DNA from 4 places in the Cupriavidus sp. 207A1 genome. Region 1 is predicted to be linked to each of the others. Evidence: predicted binding sites of a transcription regulator. Region 1 holds the regulator's gene; each other region holds the start of a gene.
What was found. The regulator FNR, encoded in region 1, switches genes on or off when oxygen is low (the NO sensors DNR and NnrR bind a similar motif). The targets are predictions, from matches to a motif close to TTGATNNNNATCAA.
Positions count from the first base shown of each region.

Region 2: AC3FMM_RS17160 (universal stress protein) is a predicted target of FNR. The motif match lies at 1,251-1,264, and genes of this name have one in related genera.
Region 3: AC3FMM_RS03290 (DUF3149 domain-containing protein) is a predicted target of FNR. The motif match lies at 1,374-1,387, and genes of this name have one in related genera.
Region 4: AC3FMM_RS17245 (universal stress protein) is a predicted target of FNR. The motif match lies at 1,655-1,668, and genes of this name have one in related genera.

Region 1 covers NZ_JBYOJO010000003.1:236,225-239,303, forward strand. Annotated here, with positions in the region: gene ccoG (cytochrome c oxidase accessory protein CcoG) at 1-1,347, shown strand, start outside; gene AC3FMM_RS06715 (FixH family protein) at 1,391-1,600, shown strand; gene AC3FMM_RS06720 (hypothetical protein) at 1,597-1,842, shown strand; gene fnr (fumarate/nitrate reduction transcriptional regulator Fnr) at 1,897-2,622, opposite strand; gene AC3FMM_RS06730 (sulfite exporter TauE/SafE family protein) at 2,700-3,079, shown strand, end outside.
Region 2 covers NZ_JBYOJO010000008.1:240,095-243,173, forward strand. Annotated here, with positions in the region: gene AC3FMM_RS17150 (hemerythrin domain-containing protein) at 278-913, shown strand; partial or broken gene AC3FMM_RS17155 (ISNCY family transposase) at 986-1,176, shown strand; gene AC3FMM_RS17160 (universal stress protein) at 1,317-1,757, shown strand; gene AC3FMM_RS17165 (thymidine phosphorylase family protein) at 2,067-3,079, opposite strand, start outside.
Region 3 covers NZ_JBYOJO010000002.1:109,844-112,922, reverse strand. Annotated here, with positions in the region: gene AC3FMM_RS03295 (helicase HerA-like C-terminal domain-containing protein) at 1-1,051, shown strand, start outside; gene AC3FMM_RS03290 (DUF3149 domain-containing protein) at 1,122-1,286, opposite strand; gene upp (uracil phosphoribosyltransferase) at 1,425-2,075, opposite strand; gene AC3FMM_RS03280 (MFS transporter) at 2,215-3,079, opposite strand, start outside.
Region 4 covers NZ_JBYOJO010000008.1:261,789-264,867, forward strand. Annotated here, with positions in the region: gene ftsH (ATP-dependent zinc metalloprotease FtsH) at 1-175, shown strand, start outside; gene AC3FMM_RS17235 (carboxypeptidase-like regulatory domain-containing protein) at 591-914, opposite strand; gene AC3FMM_RS17240 (universal stress protein) at 1,134-1,493, opposite strand; gene AC3FMM_RS17245 (universal stress protein) at 1,418-1,597, opposite strand; gene AC3FMM_RS17250 (pyridoxamine 5'-phosphate oxidase family protein) at 2,059-2,511, opposite strand.

The DNA of each region.
Region 1 (3,079 bases):
AAGGGCGCGTTCTCCAGCTGGCGGGTCTGGCTGGTGATCCTGACCCAGCTGATCTACTACGGCACGCCCTGGCTCCAGTGGAACGGACGCCAGGCCGTGCTGTTTGACCTTGGCGAGCGCAAGTTCTATATCTTCGGACTGGTGCTGTGGCCGCAGGACGTGATCTACCTGGCGGTGCTGCTGGTCATCTCCGCGCTGGCGCTGTTCCTGTTCACGGCGATCGCGGGACGGCTGTTCTGCGGCTACGCGTGCCCGCAAACGGTCTACACCGAGATCTTCATGTGGATCGAGCGGCGGGTCGAAGGCGACCGCATCGCCCGCATCCGCCTCGACGGGGATCCGTGGAGCCTGCGCAAATTCCGCATCAAGGCAACCAAGCATTTCCTGTGGGTGCTGATCGCACTGTGGACCGGTTTCACGTTCATCGGCTACTTTGCGCCGATCCGCGAACTGGGCGGCGAGGTACTGGCGCTGACGCTGGGCCCCTGGCAGGCATTCTGGATGCTGTTCTACGCGTTCGCCACGTGGGGCAACGCAGGCTTCATGCGCGAGCAAGTATGCAAGTACATGTGCCCCTACGCGCGTTTCCAGAGCGTGATGGTGGACCGCGACACCTTTGTCGTGACCTATGACGTCGGCCGCGGCGAGCCGCGCGGCAGCCGCTCGCGCAAGACCGACCATCACCAGGCCGGGCTTGGCGATTGCGTCAACTGCAGCATCTGCGTGCAGGTATGCCCGACCGGCATCGACATCCGCGATGGCCTGCAGTACGAGTGCATCGGCTGCGGCGCCTGCATCGACGCCTGCAACCAGGTCATGGACAAGATGGACTACCCGCGCGGGCTGATCCGGTACACCTCGGAAAACGCAATGCGCAAGGGCCTGTCCGCTGCGGCATCGCGCAAGCGCCTGCTGCGTCCGCGCGTCATCATCTACTCGGTGATCTGGGTGGCGCTGCTGGCGGGGTTCATGGCGTCGATCATGCTGCGCACGCCGCTGAAGGTCGACATCATCCGCGATCGCGGTGCGCTGGGCCGGGAGGTGGAAGGGCGCTGGATCGAGAACGTCTATCGGCTGCAACTGATCAACACCACCGAGGCGCCGATGCAGATCCGCGTGCGTGCCGACAGCGATGAACTGAAGGACCTGACGGTCGAATACGACAAGCAGGCCGAATCGCTGGCGCCAACCTCCAACCGGCTGCTGCCGATCCGCATCCGCGTGCCGATAGAGGCCGCCAGGCAAGGCACGCACAAGATCAACGTAACAGTAACGAGCGAAGGCACGGAGCAAGGGCATGCTGAAATTCGGCAATCCACCAGTTTTATCGTGCCGCGCGATTTGTGAAGCTAGGCGACTCACACGTAGTCGCCAGGACGAAGGGGGCAAGATGAGTCAGCAAGGCAATCCGTGGTGGAAGGAACCGTGGCCATGGCTGCTGATGGCCGGTCCGCTGGTGGCCATGGTGGCGTGCGGCGTGACGATCTGGCTGGCGTCGGCACACCCCGACCTGCCGGTGCAGGGCGCGGCGCGGCATGGCCTGGTGGTCGAGAAGGTGGAAGCGGTGGCGCCCAAGTCCGCGGCAGCGAGGCAGCCATGAGGTTGCGCTGGCTGATGTGGGTGCTGTGGCCGGGCTTCCTGATGGCGGGTCTGGCGACGGCGACGGTTTTTTCCGTCGTCGATCCGGGCGACCTCAAATTCTTCGGCCATCCGATCGAATCGTCGCGCGAGTCGGTCTATACCGTCGGCTTCCTGCTGGCGTGGGTGTTCTGCGCGTTGTCCAGCGGGCTGACGCTGTACACCATGCCGACGCGGCTGGCGGATACGGACGAACTGGAATAGGGAAGGACTATCGCGTTGCCGGCGCCGCAGGCGGCGCGGCAACGCCGCGGTGGCTCAGCAGCTACGGCTGTAGAGTTGCTTGATGCCGTCGATGTCGATCAGCTTGACATGCCGTTGGCGGATCTGGATCAGCCCGGCCTCGGCAAAGCGCGAGAACAGGCGACTCACGGTCTCGAGTTTCAGCCCGAGGTAGCTGCCGATCTCTTCGCGGCTCATGCGCATCACGAACTCGGACGCCGAATAACCGCGCGCCGACAGCCGTTCCGACAGGTTGATCAGGAAGGCGGCGAGGCGTTCCTCGGCGCGCATCGAGCCGAGCGTGACCAGCATCAGCTGGTCGTGCGTGATTTCCTTGCCCATCAGGCGCAGGAACTGCTGTTGCAGCGAAGGCAGGTCGGCGGACAGCGTCTGCAGATCGTTCATGCGGACCACGCATACCTCGGTATCTTCGAGTGCGGTCGCATCGGATGCATGCTGCATCTCGCCCAGGCCGTCGAGGCCGACGATTTCACCGGGCAGGTGGAACCCGGTAATCTGCGAGCGTCCGTCTTCGGTGGTGACATGCGTCTTGAGCGTACCGAAGCGGATGGCGTAGACCGCGGTGAGCGGGTCACCCATGCGGTAAAGGGTTTCCCCCTTGTGCACGCGGATGCGTTCCTGCACCAGCGTGTCGATCTTGGCAAGGTCTTGCTGCGACATGCCAACCGGGAGGCACAGCTGTCCCATCGCACAGGTGGAGCAGCGGGGCGACATCTCGGTAATGGGGATGGAAGTGAGCAATTGGAACCTGCTAGAAATGGCAGCGGGGCACGATATGGGCATTTTACCGTGCGATGTGATCCGGCAGGGAGACAGAATTGACATTTGGAGTATTGATCAGCGTTTTCCTGCTCGCTCTGCTGGGCGGCGTGCACTGCGCCGCCATGTGCGGCGGCGTGGCGCTGGCCGTGGAGCAGCGGCGCGGCAAGGCAGCGCCGGTCAGCCTGGTGCGCAGCCGCACTGCATGGCTCGGCGAGTTACTGTTGATGCACTTTGGCAGGATTACCACCTATATGCTGCTCGGTGCGGCGCTGGGCGCCGCGGGCGCCACCGCCTGGAAGCAGGACTACCTGCCAGTGCAGCGCTGGCTGTTCGGCGCCGGCAGCCTGATGCTGCTGTGGTCGGGCTGGCGCCTGCTGCGCGGCAGTACCTTTACCGTGAACTGGCTGGAGCGGCTGGCGGCGCGTGCCGGCGCTGC
Region 2 (3,079 bases), on a different contig from region 1:
AGCCAGTCTTGTTCCGGCACTCTAGTCGACTGACTTCCAAAGCTTAAAGATCTGGTCGGGACTGGGTCACACCCCTGCATGGCTGAGCAAACGACCAGAGCATTTCCGGATTACGCAGGAATGACACATCGCCCAAAGGGCCAGTTACCCTCGGAGTGGGCTGAATTGATCTGCGACACACGCAAATCGTGCAAGGCGACTATCGTGTCAATGAGGGCTCCGGCGCCTCGATATGATCGAGGCCATTTGTCTGCTCGGCACGCTTCTAGGAGGCTCCATGGCTCCCCCACTCGAGACTTCATCCTCCCACACACCTTCCATCTTGCGACAGAATGTACTTGCTGCTTGGCATGCCGATCATATTTATTTCGCTTCACTGCTAGACCTACTGGAGAAGCAGATCAGCACATTCCACCGAGGCGAGCAGCCAGACTACGGCCTCATGGCCACAATCATCCACTACATGCGCGAATATGGAGACTGCGTACACCACCCCCGCGAAGATGTCGCCTACGCCCTGCTCGCGGAAAGGGTACCCAGCATTCAGATCATCATCAATCGGCTACTACAGGAGCATCGCGTGATCGCCGCTGTCGGCGCAGAATTGCTTGCCCGCCTGCGTGAAGCTGACAACGACATAGTCACATCCCGGCCAGCGCTGGAAGCGGCCGTCGCCATGTATTTGGTGTACTACCGCAACCACCTGTCCACCGAGGAGAAAAAAGTCATGCCGCACGCCGCAGAGTTTCTGACCGACATGGACTGGGCCGAGGTCACCGCCATCGAGCCGGCTTGCATCCACCCACTATTCGGGGCGGATGTGGAAAATCGCTTCGCGGAGCTGCGTGCGCAGATCTGCAACCAAACACAGTCAGCGTCCTTCTCTCTCGATCTACCTCATGGCTCAAATTAGCTACGAATAGCAACCACGAGTGCCTGCCCCGAGCCGGGCGCCGGCGTGCATGCTGCTGGCGTTTGCGTCGACGCGAGGGACAGCCGTGAAGGCCGCTGCTACATCGAGTTCGGGCGCGCGTTGTTCGGGCTCAATATCGACATTCTGTGTACCAATTCGAGCCCGGAAAGGGCCAGGTCGAGCGGATGAATGGCACGTTGCAGGCCGGCTGGTCAAGGAGTTGCGGCTGCGCGGAATCAGCAGCATGGAAGCCGCCAAAGCACATCCGCTATCCCGTCACGCAACGCTGTCCATCCCCCGGTGGGACGTACCCACCTACAAACCGATGTCGGCGGCTTTGACTTGCCTCAAGCAGCGACGGAGGAGCTTTCGTAAGCTTGAATCGTTGTAACAGGAGGCCGGGATGACAATTGTCGTGCTACCGAGCGATGGCTCGTCATACAGTATTACCGCGGCCAGAAGACTGACCTCTCCCGGTCTCTTCGAGACCCCGCTGGATGTTCACCTAGTCCACGCGTATCCCGAAATTAGCGGCAGGCCCCAGGCATATTTTTCGAAGCTCCAAATCGATCAGTGGGCGCACGAGGCAGCCGAAGATGCCTTTCACGCCATTCGCCCGCTGCTGAAGGCAGCACATTGTGCCGTGACAGAACACTCGTGCGTTGGTGAGCCGGCGGCCCAAATCGTCGACCTGGTTGAAGCGTGCCGAGCCGATGTCATCGTCATGGGGACGCACGGACGGGGCGCTTTCCTCGCAGCGGTCCTTGGTTCGGTAGCAGCGCGCGTATTGGCCTCCTCCCCCGTTCCAGTCTTACTGGTTCCTAGGCACCATGGCCATGACTGAAGTACGGCTACTGTGTTACGCAACAAAAGGGAGCGGTTACGGCGCGTACCGACTCAACCAACGCAGTACTGCGGTAAATCCGCAATGGAATGCGATGACCCTACAGGGGCGGCTCAGGTATCGATTGAATGCCCCTTGAAGGGCTCGAGCGTTCTCGGCCTGGCGGTACACCAATTAACGGGAGAGATGGAAAGCAGGAATCTCCATCTGAAAACCGTCGCTCCCTCGCAAGGCCAGGATCTACGCCTAGCGCAGCGGCAAGTTGCCCCACCCTAGCTTCGTTGCCCGGCATGGCCAAGACCGCTGGAGTCATCCCGGCTCCCCGACATCGATCAGGGGGTGACTCGCCAGATATTCGAGCGCGTAGTTCAACTCGCCGGGCGCTTCGGCATGCAGAAAAAATAGCGGCATGCCTTTCTCTACCCGATCTCCAAGCCGGACATGCAACTCGAGCCCGGCAGCGGGCGCCGTCGGCGCACCAGCCAGCTTGGCCACACGGGCAAGCCGGCGGCTATCAATCGCACGCACAAGGCCGTCGCGCTGGGCCAGCACCGGCTCTCGCAGATGCGACGAGGTTGGCTCGCGCAAGCCCCCTTGCGCTTCGCAGATCGCCTGGAACTTTGCCCACGCGGCCCCGCTGGCGAGCAAGCGATGCGCGATCGCCTCACCGCTACCCGGCTTGCTGTTGCCGCAGAACTCCAGCAGGCCACCGGCCAGCACAACGGCACGCGCGCCCAAGTCCCTCGGCGCATGCGCGGCACCCTGAAGTACCGCCAGCACGTCGCGCGCCTCCAACGAAGGACCAATGCCCCGGCCCACCGGTTGCGTGCCGACCGAGCGGACCACCTGCACGTTTAAGCCGCAGGCCTGTGCCACCTGCTCCAGCAGTTCCTTCAGGCGCCGATAGTCTTCGTCACTGCGCACCTTGGCGGTCGGCCCGACCGGCACATCTATCACAGAATGGGTCGCGCCAGCCGCGATCTTCTTAGACAGCACTGACGCCACGAGCTGCGCATCGCTGTCAAGGTCGAGTGGCCGCGCGACGCGGATCAACATATCGTCCGCCGGGCTGAGCGCCAACGATCCGCCCCAGACAAAGCACCCACCCTCCCGCTGAACAACTTTCCGCATCTGCTCGATACCAAGCGCCACCGGCGTCATCGTCTCCATGACATCGGCGGTTCCAGCCGGTGAGGTGATGGCTCGCGACGATGTCTTGGGGATGGTCAGGCCAGCGGCGGCAATAATCGAGACGACGATCGGTGTGGTGCGGTTTCCCGGTAGCCCTCCTACGCAGTGCTTGTCGGCGATCGGCGAATGGC
Region 3 (3,079 bases), on a different contig from region 1:
GCAATACGTCGGCGACAATGCCGGCCAGTTCACCACCGAATACGGCAATATCTCGGCCGCCTCGGTCGGCGCGATCCAGCGCGGGCTGATCGCGCTGGAATCGCAGGGCGGCGACGTCTTTTTCGGCGAGCCCATGCTGAACCTGGAAGACTTTATCCAGACCGACAAGGGCCAGGGCGTGGTCAATATCCTGGCCGCCGACAAGCTGATGAACTCGCCGCGGCTGTACGCGACCTTCCTGCTGTGGATGCTGTCCGAACTGTTCGAGAAGCTGCCCGAGGCCGGCGACCTGGACCAGCCCAAGCTGGTGTTCTTCTTCGACGAGGCCCACCTGCTGTTCAACGATGCGCCCAAGGCGCTGCTCGACAAGATCGAGCAGGTGGTGCGCCTGGTGCGTTCCAAGGGCGTGGGCGTGTACTTCGTCACGCAGAACCCGGTCGATATCCCCGACACCGTGCTGGGGCAGCTGGGCAACCGCGTCCAGCATGCGCTGCGCGCCTTCACCCCGCGCGACCAGAAGGCGGTCAAGGTGGCGGCCACCACCATGCGCGCCAATCCGAAGCTGGACCTGGAAACCGCCATCGGCGAACTGGGCGTGGGCGAGGCGCTGGTGTCGTTCCTGGACGCCAAGGGCACGCCCTGCGTGACCGAGCGCGCCTGGGTGCTGGCGCCCGGCAGCCGCATCGGCCCCGCGACCGAGGACGAGCGCAAGCAGCTGATCGCGAACTCGCTGGTGGCGGGCACCTATGAGAAGACCGTCGACCGCGAGTCCGCCTACGAAAAGCTGCGCGGCAGCGTGCCTACCGTGGCGAATGGCGGCAAGGGCGCAGGCGGCACGGCCGCCGGGCAGCCGGCGGGCGAGCAGGACAGCGGCTGGCTCGGCACCGCCGGCGAAATCTTCGGCACGCTGACCAAGGGCACCGGCAAGAGCGGCCGCGGCGATTCGATCCTGGAATCGATGGCCAAGTCGGCCGCGCGCACGGTGGGCTCGCAGGTCGGGCGCGAGCTGATCCGGGGGGTGCTGGGGAGTTTGCTGGGGAAGAAGAAGTAAGCGAGTTGTGCCGGCTTGTTCCGCTCTCCCTCCGGTGGGAGAGGGAGTACACCGGCGGTCATTCACGCGGTCAGCGCTGCTGCGTCGCGTCGCGCGCCTTCGCCGCATCGGCATCCTCGCGCATCTTGCGCGCGAACAGGCGGGCGAAGAACCAGCCCATGCCGATGATGAAGACGATCACGCCCAGGCTCATCAGCCCGGTGCTGGTATTGAACAGGATCTTGAAGGCTTCCATGCGTGGCTCCCTTTATGTGTGGACGCTGGCACGCGGCGAGATCTCGCCGGCTTGCCGCCAGTGTAGGGAGCCGCATCAGGCAGGCTATTGAGGCCGGTCAAGCGCCGGCCAGCCCGCCCGGGCATTGTCAGTCCACGGTCAGTTCTTGGTGCCGAACAGCCGGTCGCCCGCATCGCCCAGTCCGGGGACGATATAGGCATCGGCATCCAGGTGGCTGTCAAGCGAGGCGACGAACAGCTTTACCCCCGGATGCGCCTTCTGGAACACTTCCACGCCCTCGGGGGCGGCCACCAGCGCGACGAAGGTGATGGCCTCGTCCTTGACGCCGCGGCGCTTGAGCACTTCCACCGCGTGCGCGGCCGAATAGCCGGTGGCGACCATCGGATCGCACAGGATGAAGCTGCGGTCTTCCAGCGCCGGCAGGCGCACCAGGTATTCCACCGGGCGGTGCTGCTCGTCGCGGTACACGCCGATATGGCCGATGCGCGCCGACGGGATCAGCTCGACCAGGCCATCGCTCATGCCCACGCCCGCGCGCAGCACCGGCACGATGGTCAGCTTCTTGCCGGCGATCACCGGGGCGTCCAGCTCGACCAGCGGGGTTTCGATGCGGCGCGTGGTCAGCGGCAGGTTGCGGGTGATCTCGTAGCCCATCAGCAGAGTGATCTCGCGCAGCAGCTCGCGGAACGTGCGTGTCGACGTTTCCTTGTCGCGCATGTGCGAGAGCTTGTGCTGGATCAGCGGGTGGTCGAGGATAAAGAGGTTGGGAAAGCGCGGATCTTGTTTCATGGCTGGCGGCGAGGGCTCGGCGGGATGGCGAGTGAAGCGGGCGCGCGAGGCCGGTTGGGACGCGCGCGCCGCGCCGTTGCAGCCGGATTGTAATGGAAGCGGGCCGCGGCGCCAGGCAGCGGCCCGGTGGCGCCCCGGGCTAGTCGAGCGCGCGGTCCTTCGACTCGATATCCACCAGGAAGATGGCGAGCGCCGCCACGGCCAGGAACGAGGACAGCAGCGCCAGTGCCAGCGTGAACTGGCTGGCCATGATCGGCGCGACGATGGACGGGGCGAACAGGCCGCCGAAACGCGCCATCGCGCCCGCGGTGCCCATGCCGCTGGCGCGCAGGTCGGTCGGATACACCTCGGGCGTGAAGGCGTACAGCGCGCCCCAGGTGCCGAGCAGCGAGAAGCTCATCAGCAGCGTCGAGCCGATCACCAGCGCAGGGGCCTGGCCCAGGCTGTACAGCATGCAGCCCGCCGCGCTCAGCAGCAGGAAGCCGATCAGGGTCGGCTTGCGGCCCCAGCGCTCGACGCCGTGCGCGGCCAGCGCGAAGCCGGGCAGCTGCACCAGCGCCAGCACGATCAGGAATACCTGGCCGCGCATGAAGCCGAAGCCCTGGCCCGCCAGCTTCACCGGCAGGTAGACGAAGACCCCGTAGTAGGCGATCGAGATCAGCATCCACGCCGCCAGCAGGCAGATGGTGCGGCGCCGGCAGCCGGCGGCGAACAGCGCGAACACCGATTTGCGCTCCATCTTCTGCGGCTGCAGCGCGCCGATCTCCACCGGCACGCGGTTGGCCGCGGCCACCCGCTGCAGCACCGCGCGGGCCTCGTCCGAGCGCCCGGATTTATTGAGGTAGAGCGGCGACTCGGGCACGAAGAAGCGGAACACCACGCCAACCAGCGCCGGGATGCCGGTGACCAGGAAGATCAGCCGCCACGCATCATTGCCGCGCGACACCGCGATCAGCGCCAGGATCGCCAGCAGGATGGTGCCGACCGCCCAGAACGACTCCAGC
Region 4 (3,079 bases), on a different contig from region 1:
CACGCTCGACCAGTCCGCCGAGCGGGCACGCCAAACGCTGGTCAGCCAGCGCGCGCGCCTGGACCGGCTGGCGCAAATGCTGCTTGAGAAGGAAGTGGTCGACCGCGCAGCGCTCGACGCGCTGTTCCAGCCTGAGCGCACTACCGAACCGTACGACGAACCCGTCATGCAGTAGCGGCCGAGGATTACCCCATGGTGGATCGGCCGGCTGGCGGCTCCAATGCGCAGCTTCCTCGCAGCCAGCGTCGCCAAGCCGCCGCTGGCTGCGCACGCTTCTGCTATCTGCAGGATGCGGCGGCTACCGGGCCCAAGCGGAGACCCCCAGACTTACGGGCAGGACTCCAGCGCCGGCACTCGTGTTGCTGGAACGTGAGGTCCTGAGCGGCGGGGTCGCTGTGGAAATCCAGGACTTAGTTCAGTGCCTCCGTTTCGCGGATGCCAGCCCTGGTCAGCCGTGCCGGCCCGCCTGGTTGTCCCCAATGAAGCCTGATCGCACCCCTGCGCGCTTCCTATTGCACCTCCGGCTCCGATGTTTCGGAACAGCCGCGAACCTTTTTGCGGTGCGCGCCAACACGTCCACGGCGGCCGGATTATCTGCGCGGACATGGCGTGGCGCAGAGCAGCCAGTCGTCCTCGAGCGTGTTGACCGGCAGCCGGAAGGTCAACTCGAGCGGCTCGCGCGCGACGACGACGTCGCGCATCTGGTCGCGCCCCTGGTAACCGACCGCGAGCCGATAGGTGCCCGGTTTGAGCCGCATGTAGAAGAGCGGGCCGCTGGCCGTCATATGGAGCATGGGGCGGCCTTCCTGACTGGCCACGACCACCGTGGCGCCGCCCAGCGGCTTGCCGCGCCTGGCATCCACCATCGTGAGCCGTACATTGAAACTCGCGGCGATGGCAAGCATGCTTTGCATGTCCGCCTCGTCAGCCCCACCCGACACGTATGCTACGCCATGCTGCTCCATGACCTGCACGCCAGCGCCAGTGGGCGTGGTACGCGTAGCGCAACCGGCCATCGCAATCGCCATCGCCATCGCTAGCGATGACAGCCCAAGTCCAAGGCTTCCTGAGACCCGCATTTTTGTCACTCCCCAAGGACTACTGCGATATCCAAGCGCTGGAAAGACAAGCGGTCACCGCGGATCGCCACCTTTCCACCGCCGAACGAGCAGCACGGGGCGCACGGTCTTACTGGCCACGTGCTCCGAGACGGACCCCAGCACCATGCGTTGCATGCCGCGACGGCCGTGTGTGCCCATGACGATCAGGTCCGCGCTCCAATGGTCCGCTTCCGCGATGATGGCCTCGCTTATCTTCGCGGGACTACCGGCCGTCTCAACCAACGTGCTGCTCCAGCGCACGCCGGCGGCACTCAGGCGCCCGCCGGCATGAGCCAGCAGCTGTTTGCCATAAGCAATCATGTCGGCCAGCTGCCAGGGCCGGTCAGCCATACTGACCTCGAATAACAGGTCACTGTCATCAACGATGAACATGCGCAGACTTCGGCGTGGGTCGCCCGCGCCAAGGACACGGCATGCTCCAAGGCCTTCAATGATGAACGGCTGCCATCGATGGCCAGGAGAATGCGGCGGTACATACGGACCTCGGTGTCGTCTTGCGTGTTTCCAAATTAGCGGCGGCGAGGACGTACGGTTTGATGCCTGTCAAGCAGAACGACGTCGCCGGCGGGCGCCGGGTCCGGCGAGGTGCATGGTTCACCGGCCATGCCGGTCAGGTCAGTCTGGCATGGCCCTTTGCCGCCATTCCACGCAGCACCCGGCCTTGCTCACACGGGTGGTAATTCCGGCAAATTCCGCACCAGGCGCTTGAATCGCTCCCAGTCCACGGCCGGATGGCGTCCCAGTGTCTCAAGCGACCGCGGCTGCAGGGACTCCATAGAGACACGGATTTCCATGATGAATATCGCCATATTCGACTCCTCAACTGGCCTCACCAAGGGCGCTGGCCGCAGCGGCACCGACTAATGGCTAGCATTAGGATCACCGCCTCTATCTTGCGCACGGGACACCTCCGGGGCGACAGGACTCTCGATTTCCCCTAGCAGGTGACAAGATCCGTATGTCCGAAGCCCTTGGTGTAGTCGAGCACGGAAATGACCATCGGGGTCACCCTGAATATTCGGACGTCTTCCACGGTTGGCATCGGCACCGGCAAGGCAATCTGCTCGGGATACTTCAATGGGAACATCCGGAGGATTCTCTCTGCTACCGCCGCCTCGACCACCCGTTGCGCGTGCGCCGCCATGGAGAGGCCGGTAATCGCCATGAGATCTGGCGTATCGTGATCAATTGTCAGCGAGACACGGTCATCCAAGGCCAAGTTGGCCGCCTTCTGGCTGCTCGGACCACAGAGAAAGTAGAGCGTGAGACCCTCATTCACATAGCCCACAGTGGTTGCCTGAGGCCAGCCATCTGGCCTTAGGGTGGCAACCGTCATGATCCTGTGTTGGTTCAACAAGGCCAGGATCTTCTGTCTGATCTCTTCGCCCATATTTGGTCACCATGGTTTCACTAGTACAAATGGTCCTAACGGGTCGGCATGGCTGCCGATCGTGGCTTATGTTCCTTTCCAAGGTAAGGGTTGACAGGGCAGGCAGGTTGATGCCCGTCAACGAAGACCTAAGTGACCAGGGGCGACCGCTTGCCCTTCCCCCTGATGTGGATCAACCGGTCTACCCTCCGCATGCCTAAGCGGGAAGCAATGTCTTTGCTCCACATATTGGCTCGCTTCACCGCGGCCCACTAGCGCTGAAAAAAGAGGCATTGCCATGTATCAGATCATCCTCGTTGCCATCGATGGCAGCGACTGCGCGGATCGCGCACTTGGCGAGGCCATCTCCTGAGAATCGGTCAGCCGGCCGCTCGGCCCGTCTACTTCCGACCCGTATATGGAAGACGCCAGTCAAGGTAGCCGGGACACGTTTACCGATGGAGCCCGCGCCGGCACCCTCGATACTTATACCGACGCGGCGCGGTCGAAGTCACGTCATTGTCCTCCGCTCTCGACGGCACAGACGCGGTAGCGGAGCCCAAGCCCGGGCTCGCACAACGCCCCCCTG